One region of the Serratia rubidaea genome, then DNA from elsewhere that is predicted to be linked to it. Evidence: predicted binding sites of a transcription regulator. Region 1 holds the regulator's gene; the other holds the start of a gene.
The links. The regulator ArgR, encoded in region 1, controls arginine synthesis, uptake and breakdown. The targets are predictions, from matches to a motif close to ANTGAATAAAAATACANT.

Region 1 (4,397 bases):
TGTACGCCTTTGCGACGCTGACTGACCCATTTTTCCCGACGCGCCATCTGGTTAATTCCCTGTGGCGAGGAAGGTAACCCCGCAATGCCCGTCAATTCCTTGGCAGAAAACCACTCACTTTTCATAGCCATCGTCTCTGAAGATTATGCGTCACCATTATTTTTGGAAAACAGAGGGCGTTTTTAGGAAAAATAATGGTATTCTTGTTTCCGTATAACCGCTTACGTTGTACGAACGATTAATACGAACGCGTTAGTTATACCACTAACGCCACTTTGGCTAATCACAAAAGGAAGATCAACATGAATTCAAGGAGTGAAGATTGGCATCCTGCCGATGTCATCGCAGCACTACGTAAGAAGGGCACCACGCTGGCGGCGGTATCGCGCCGCGCCGGGCTCAGTTCATCAACCCTGGCTAACGCCCTGTCCCGCCCCTGGCCGAAAGGCGAGTGGCTGATCGCCGAGGCGCTGAACGTCCACCCTTCGGAAATCTGGCCAAGCCGCTATTTTGATCCCGAAACCCAGCGTCTGCTGGATCGCAAGAGTCGGATAAAATCCTGACGTCAGGGCATAAAAAAACCGCCGGGATAATACCGGCGGCCTTTGTATCACGCTACGGGGTCAATCAGTTGTTGATAAACTTCTCGCCCAGTTCGATATCTTTATGCAGAACGTCCAGCATGTCGTTCAGCGCTTTTTGCTCAAACGCGCTCAGCGTGCCGATGTCTTTACGCTCTTCCACGCCGTTTTTGCCCAGCAGCAGCGGCTGTGCGAAGAAACGCGCATATTTGCCGTCGCCTTCCACATAGGCGCACTCAACAACGCCCGGCTCACCCTGCAGCGCACGCACCAGAGACAGACCGAAACGTGCAGCCGCCTGGCCCATGGACAGCGTCGCCGACCCGCCGCCGGCTTTGGCTTCAACCACTTCGGTACCCGCATTCTGAATACGCTTGGTCAGATCAGCCACTTCCTGGTCGGTAAAGCTCACGCCCGGGATCTGGGACAGCAGAGGCAGAATGGTCACGCCTGAGTGGCCGCCGATGACCGGCACGTTCAGCTCTTCCGGCTTTTTACCTTTCAGCTCGGCCACGAAGGTGTTGGAACGGATAATGTCCAGCGAGGTCACGCCGAACAGTTTGTTTTTATCGTACACGCCCGCTTTTTTCAGCACTTCCGCCGCGATGGCGACGGTGGTGTTCACCGGGTTGGTGATAATACCGATGCACGCTTTCGGACAGGTTGCCGCCACTTGTTCAATCAGGTTACGCACGATGCCGGCGTTAACGTTGAACAGGTCAGAACGGTCCATACCCGGCTTGCGCGCTACGCCGGCGGAAATCAGCACCACATCGGCGCCCTGCAGCGCAGGTTTGGCGTCTTCACCGCTGAAGCCTTTGATGCTAACAGCGGTTGGGATGTGGCTTAAGTCAACGGCAACGCCTGGCGTAACGGGGGCAATGTCGTAGAGGGAGAGTTCAGAACCTGCAGGTAGCTGGGTCTTGAGTAGAAGGGCAAGGGCCTGGCCAATACCGCCAGCTGCACCGAGAACTGCAACTTTCATCCTATACTCCTTGTATTATCTTAAATATAAAAGCGCCGTGAATTCAGGGTTACGGAACTTATGTTATCACGCCTTTAAAAACAATCGCTTAACCGTAGGATTGCGAACTGACGCAATAAAATAGCCGTGATCGCGGACATTTTAGATTAAATAACCTGTGCATGAAGGGCATAGCGCACAGTAATCGAAAATTGTGCGAGGTTATTCACGCGCAAGTTAACCGGCCGTTACATTACACCCTTACGCAACATCAGAACAACATCATTTTAATAACATTTTATTCACTCTTTTCCGCCGATGAATCCTGTGAGAAAGGGCATATTCATGACCCGCGTATTTTGCTAGAATAACGCCCTTTCCCTGCCGTTCCGGCCATTTTTTTGCTGGTCGGCCCCCGCTTTTATTGCATAAAAATTCATCTATATGCATAATAATGACCTCTATTGGCAACATTCCACGGTGCAAAATGCGTAATCCCGCAAAGCAGGAAGATCTGATCAAAGCGTTCAAGGCGTTATTGAAGGAAGAAAAATTCAGTTCGCAAGGCGAGATCGTTTTGGCGCTGCAAGAAGAAGGCTTCGAAAACATTAACCAATCCAAAGTATCACGCATGCTGACCAAGTTCGGCGCGGTACGCACGCGTAATGCCAAGATGGAGATGGTGTATTGCCTTCCCGCCGAGCTGGGGGTGCCGACCACCACCAGCCCGCTGAAGAACCTGGTGCTCGACGTCGACCACAATGATGCCGTGGTGGTGATCCACACCAGCCCTGGCGCAGCACAGCTGATCGCCCGCCTGCTCGACTCGTTGGGTAAGTCGGAAGGTATCCTCGGCACTATCGCCGGTGATGACACCATCTTCGTTACCCCGGCCAGCGCCTTCACCGCCCGCCAGCTGTATGAAGCCATCCTGGCGCTGTTCGAACAGGAACTGTAATCATCACTTCCCGTCACGACGCGGTCCACGGCCGCGTCGTGGGCAGGCTTCCCGCCTTCTTTACGCCTTTGCATAGTTTCCCATTGTCGCGCTGATCGCGACGATCGCACCAGCAACGTCATCATTCGCGCTATTTCATCACGGCGTTTTGCCGCAGATAGCCGATTCCGCACTTTTCGACAAAGTTGCTCACCTGCTTGATATTACAGAAATTTAACATAGAAAGATCGTTTTATAACCACTTTTTATTCCTGCCGGTTATAAGAAATGGTAAGCATAATGATAAAGTTTCATAGGGAACTGTTAGCAAACTATTAATTTTTCGGGTTACTAGCTGTATACTCATTTCCGTGACATGAATCACAGTTCACAGGAACTGATAAAAGAATTCTACGAGGTCAAATCATGAAAGTTAAAACTACTGTTGTGACTCTTGGCGTGCTGTCTATGCTTTCATTCGGTGCTTTTGCAGCACAATCCATTAACGCAGAACAGGCGGCAAATCTGCAGCCGGCGGGCACCATTACCGTCAGCGGCGTTGCTGCGGCGCCTTCTGATATCCGTCAGGCGCTGTCTGATAAAGCCGATGCCAAAGGCGCCACCGCTTTTCGCGTGATCGAAGCGCGTAACGAAGGCAACTTCCACGCCACGGCGGAAATTTACAAGTAAGCACTTAATACGCTCCGGCAACGGACGATAAAATCTCTGGCAACGCTGCACCCATAACGGTCTTCAAGAATAAAAAAACAATCCGTCCTTCCAGGCCGTTACTGAGTAGCATCAAGGACTAACCATCATGAACATGAAATTTACGATTGCAGCGATGGCGCTGCTGTCAGCCGTCTCTTTTGGCGCCTCAGCCGCCACGCTGGTGAGCACTCAACAGGCCAGCACCCTGCAGTCTATCGGTACCGTTACCGCCAGCGGCGTCGCCGGCTCACCGCCGGATATTCGCCAGGCGCTGTCCGATAAGGCTGACCAACAGGGCGCCAAAGCCTACCGCATCATTGAAGCCCGTGAGAACGGCAACTGGCACGCCACGGCTGAAATCTATAAATAACCATTCAGGGACGCGTTTACCGAGCTGATTATCCTCGTCAATGCCACTGCCGAGTTCTGACGTTAACGCGAATTCCCTGAAGAACCCCTCGTCGTCCTATCCGACGAAACCCCATTGCCCCCGCTTGCGGGGGCTTTTTTTATGGGCAAGAAAAAAGCCGCAGAGCGGCTTTTTATCATCAGCATGGCATACCGGCAGCGTTACTTCTCCCGCTGCGCCAGCGCCGCCAGCAGCTTGTCATGAATGCCGCCGAAACCGCCGTTGCTCATCACCAGAATGTGATCGCCCGGCTGCGCGGTTTTCACCACCATCTCCGCCAGCGTATCCACGTCGGCGCTCCAGTGGGCCGGCTGCACGCAGGCTTCCGCCACTTCCGCCACCTGCCACGGGTTATGATCCGGCTGATACAGGAACACTTCATCGGCACGGCCAAGGGCAGGCGCCAGATCGTTTTTGCTGATGCCCATCTTCATGGTGTTGGAGCGCGGTTCCAGCACCGCCAGAATGCGCGCGGTACCGCCGACCTTGCTGCGCAGCGCCGCCAGGGTGGCCAGAATCGCCGTCGGGTGGTGGGCAAAGTCGTCATAAACTGTTACGCCGTTGGCTTCGCCGCGCAGTTCCAGGCGGCGACGGGCGTTGATAAAGTCGCCCAGCGCACGGCAGGCATCGGCCGGCGCGACGCCGACATGGCGGGCCGCCGCAATCGCCATCAGGCCATTGTGCATATTGTGTTCCCCCACCAGCGACCAGTTGACCTCGCCCACTTTTTCGCCGTTCAGCCAGACCGCATAATGGCTGGCGTCGGTGGTCAGCTTCTCGGCGCGCCAGGCGCCG
Region 2 (4,397 bases), 1.6 Mb from region 1:
CCTCGGCGCGCAGGGTGATGAAAAAGAAAGCAATGTGCGGACTAAATAAGCCAAAAAACGGCTTTAGGCCGATTATCTGCAAAAAGGGGTTGCAACATAACGCATGGAGAGTATAGTGCGCATCCATCGGACGCGGGGTGGAGCAGCCTGGTAGCTCGTCGGGCTCATAACCCGAAGGTCGTCGGTTCAAATCCGGCCCCCGCAACCAACCGATGCTGTACCAGCGGCATCTTATTATGGGTTGGGTTCGAGAAAGATGCGTTAAACGGACGCGGGGTGGAGCAGCCTGGTAGCTCGTCGGGCTCATAACCCGAAGGTCGTCGGTTCAAATCCGGCCCCCGCAACCAAACGACAGACAACGCACAAGCATCAAGACGGACGCGGGGTGGAGCAGCCTGGTAGCTCGTCGGGCTCATAACCCGAAGGTCGTCGGTTCGAATCCGGCCCCCGCAACCAAAATCAATTGATGACAATCGGCACCCTCAGGGGTGTTTTTTTGTATCTGAAATCCGCAAAACGCCAAAATCATCACGCCGGGCCGCAGCCCAGCGCCCTGCTTTCCCGTTAGCGTCTCGCCCCGCCGTTGGCGAAATAAGCCTTGATGCCTGCCAGTATGGATTCCGCAATCTGCTGCTGAAAACGGCTGGTACGCAGCTTACGCTCTTCTTCCACGTTGCTGATAAATGCCGTCTCCACCAAAATGGAAGGAATGTCCGGCGCCTTCAGCACCGCAAAGCCGGCCTGATCGACACGGTTCTTATGCAGCCGGTTGATGCCGCCCATCCGATTCAGCACTTCCTTGCCAAACTTCAGACTGTCATTGATGGTCGCCGTCTGCACCAGATCGAACATGGTGTGGTCCAGGTAGCGGTCGCCGCTTTTACTGACGCCGCCAATCTGATCTGATTCGTTCTGCGTCTGCGCCAGATAGCGCGCCGCGGCGCTGGTCGCCCCTTTGGTCGACAGCGCAAACACCGACGAGCCGCGCGCCGCGCGGTTGGTAAAGGCATCGGCGTGGATGGAGACAAACAGATCGGCGCGCTGCTTGCGCGCTTTCGCCACCCGCACCTTCAGCGGAATGAAGACGTCTTCGTTGCGCGTCATAAAGACTTTCATATTCGGTTCGCGCTTGATCATCGTTCTCAGGCGGCGGGCAATCTGCAGCACGATATCTTTCTCGCGCGTTTTGTACTTGCCGATCGCGCCGGGATCCTCACCGCCATGCCCCGGGTCGAGCATAATGACGATCGGCCGGTCACGCCCCGCCTTGCCGGTTTGCGGCGCTTGCGCCGGCGCCGGCAGCGTCCGTTCCAGATCGCCCTTGTTGTAATCTTCCAGCAATGCCAACAGCGGATCATATTCATCATCCCCCGGCGCCGGCTTGCTGGGATACATATCCAGCACCAGACGGTTGCGGTATTCCGCAACCGGCGCCAGGGTGAACATGTGCGGGCTGACGCTTTGCTTCAGCTCCAGCACCAGACGTACGGTGTCTTTATCAAACTGGCCGACGCGCGCCTGCTTCAGGTTGGGGTCGCTGTTTTGCACTTGAGAGGCAATGCCTTTCAGCACGCTGTTCAGCTGTACGCCTTCAATATCCACCACAATCCGGTCGGGATTGGTCAGCGCAAACTGTTTGTACTTTAGCGCCACGTTGGACTCGAGCGTCACGCGCGTATAGGTAGATGAAGGCCAGACGCGCACCGCAATGACATGCGATGACGCGGCAAAACCGACACGGCTCACGCTCAGCAACCAGGTTGCGGTAACCCCCTGCAACAGACGACGGCGACCCAGATTGTGATTATCGTTTGACATGCGGCTCCAACCAATAGCAGTAGACTAAAAAAACAGCAAAATAGAGACAATGGCGAAAACTTTAACGAATCCATTCGGCGCTGTCATCAGAAAATCTTTTTATGGGTTTTCAATTTATTAACGATTTAACAGTGTTAGCGGGGAAAACAACGCAAATTCCCCCTTGCTATCGGCGGCAGAAAAGAATAAAAATACAAAAATACCGTATAAGTATTCACATGAGGTTTGCCGTGAAGGAACGTAGTACAGAGCTGGTTCAAGGATTCCGTCACTCAGTTCCCTATATCAACGCCCACCGCGGCAAGACATTCGTCGTGATGCTCGGTGGCGAGGCGATTGAGCATGAAAACTTTACTAATATCGTCAACGATATCGGGTTGCTGCACAGCCTGGGCATTCGCCTGGTGGTGGTCTACGGCGCGCGTCCGCAGATTGACGCCAATCTGGCGCTGCATCATCTCGAGCCGACTTATCACAAGCATACCCGCGTGACCGATGCGCCGACGCTGGAGCTGGTCAAACAGGCGGCCGGCCTGTTGCAGCTGGATATCACCGCCCGGCTGTCTATGAGCCTGAACAATACGCCGCTGCAGGGCGCGCATATCAATGTGGTCAGCGGCAACTTTATTATCGCCCAGCCACTGGGCATTGATGACGGCGTGGACTACCACCACAGCGGACGTATCCGCCGTATTGATGAAGAGGCCATTCACCGCCAGCTGGACAGCGGCGCCATCGTGCTGATCGGCCCGGTGGCGGTCTCCGTCACCGGTGAAAGTTTCAACCTGACCTCTGAAGAGGTGGCGACCCAGCTGGCCAGCAAGCTGAAAGCGGAAAAGATGATCGGCTTTTGTTCTTCGCAAGGGGTGACCGATGCCGAGGGCGAAATCATCTCCGAGCTGTTCCCCAACGATGCGCAGAAACGCCTTGATGCGCTGGAGGAGAACGGCGACTACCACTCCGGCACCGTTCGTTTCCTGCGCGGCGCGGTCAAAGCCTGCCGCAGCGGCGTGCGGCGCTGCCACCTGATCAGCTATCAGGAAGACGGCGCGCTGGTGCAGGAACTGTTCTCCCGCGACGGTATCGGTACGCAGATCGTGATGGAAAGCGCCGAGCAGGTGCGGCGGGCGACCATCAATGATATCGGCGGCATTCTCGAGCTGATTCGCCCGCTGGAACAGCAGGGTATTCTGGTGCGCCGCTCACGCGAGCAGTTGGAGATGGAAATCGACAAGTTCACCATTATTGAGCGCGATAACCTGACCATCGCCTGTGCGGCCCTCTACCCCTTCCCGGAAGAGAAGATTGGCGAGATGGCCTGCGTGGCGGTGCATCCGGATTACCGCAGCTCATCGCGCGGCGAAATGCTGCTGCAGCGGGTGGAAAGCCAGGCGCGGCAGATGGGGCTGCAAAAACTGTTCGTGCTCACCACCCGCAGCATTCACTGGTTCCAGGAGCGCGGCTTCACGCCGGCGGAGGTGGACGTGCTGCCGATGCAGAAACAGGCGCTGTACAACTATCAGCGCCGCTCAAAAATCCTGCTGGCCGACCTGTAAACCGTTAAGGGGCGCGGTTAGCGCCCCTGTTCATCGCTCGCCAGCAGCAGGCGTTCGGCCAGCCCGCTGCGGCGCTGCGTCGGCGTACGTACGGCGCTCATCAAAACCTTATCGGCAGCGTACAGCGACAGCCGCTGACGCGCGCGGGTAATGGCGGTATACACCAGTTCCCGCGTCAGCACCGGCAGATAATGGTTGGGCAGCACCAGCACCGTATGGTCAAACTCCGATCCCTGTGATTTATGCACCGTCATCGCATAGGCGGTTTCATGCGCCGGTAAGCGGCTTGGCTGCACCGATTTGATGCTGCCGTCCGGCAGTTGAAAGTGAACGCGCAATTCCCCTGCCGCATCCGGCAAGGCAATACCGATATCGCCGTTAAACAACCCCAGCGCGCTGTCGTTGCGGCCGATCATCACCGGTCGCCCCCGATACCAACGCCCCGCGGCACCGGACGCACGCCGGATCAATCCTGCGCGCTGCAGGCCGGTTTCAATGCGTTCATTCAGCCCGCTGACGCCGAACGGGCCTTCCCGCAGGGCGCACAGCACCTGAAAACGCCCGAACGCATCCAGCACCTGCTGCGCATCAACGCCGGCGGCCACCTGCGTCAGGTAGTCGCGGTAGCCCGCCACGCAGGCATCCAGCAGCGCCTGATAGTCCACCGTCTCCGCCAGCGGATAGCCGGCCACATCGTCAAAACGCCCGTCCAACGCCACGCGCGCGCCCCGGACATCGCCGGCGTTAACCGCGAACGCCAGCTGTCCAATGCCCGAGTTGGCGTCAAAACGGTAGCTTTTACGCAGCAGGCACAGGCTGTCGCGCACCGCCGCAGCCGCCTGCGCCGGCTGCCCCTGCAGCACGCAGCCGGTCAGCTGGCTGAGCTGCGCCGCACGCGCCTCGCTGTAGCCCTGCTCGGCAAAGCGGCAAATATCCCCCAGCACCGCGCCCGCCTCCACCGAGGCCAGCTGATCGCGGTCGCCAAGGAAAATCACTCTGGCATGTGCGGGCAAGGCGGCGATC

Region 2: the regulator ArgR is predicted to act here: its motif matches at 1,999-2,016, upstream of argA (amino-acid N-acetyltransferase).

What each region holds. Positions count from the first base shown of each region.
Region 1 covers NZ_CP065640.1:1,938,493-1,942,889, reverse strand. The annotation lists gene I6G83_RS08940 (DNA-binding protein) at 1-125, opposite strand, end outside; gene I6G83_RS08935 (helix-turn-helix domain-containing protein) at 303-563, shown strand; gene mdh (malate dehydrogenase) at 628-1,566, opposite strand; gene argR (transcriptional regulator ArgR) at 2,033-2,503, shown strand; gene yhcN (peroxide/acid stress response protein YhcN) at 2,909-3,172, shown strand; gene yhcN (peroxide/acid stress response protein YhcN) at 3,300-3,563, shown strand; gene mpl (UDP-N-acetylmuramate:L-alanyl-gamma-D-glutamyl-meso-diaminopimelate ligase) at 3,764-4,397, opposite strand, start outside.
Region 2 covers NZ_CP065640.1:385,261-389,657, forward strand. The annotation lists tRNA gene I6G83_RS01780 (tRNA-Met) at 132-208, shown strand; tRNA gene I6G83_RS01785 (tRNA-Met) at 271-347, shown strand; tRNA gene I6G83_RS01790 (tRNA-Met) at 380-456, shown strand; gene amiC (N-acetylmuramoyl-L-alanine amidase AmiC) at 565-1,818, opposite strand; gene argA (amino-acid N-acetyltransferase) at 2,037-3,374, shown strand; gene recD (exodeoxyribonuclease V subunit alpha) at 3,392-4,397, opposite strand, start outside.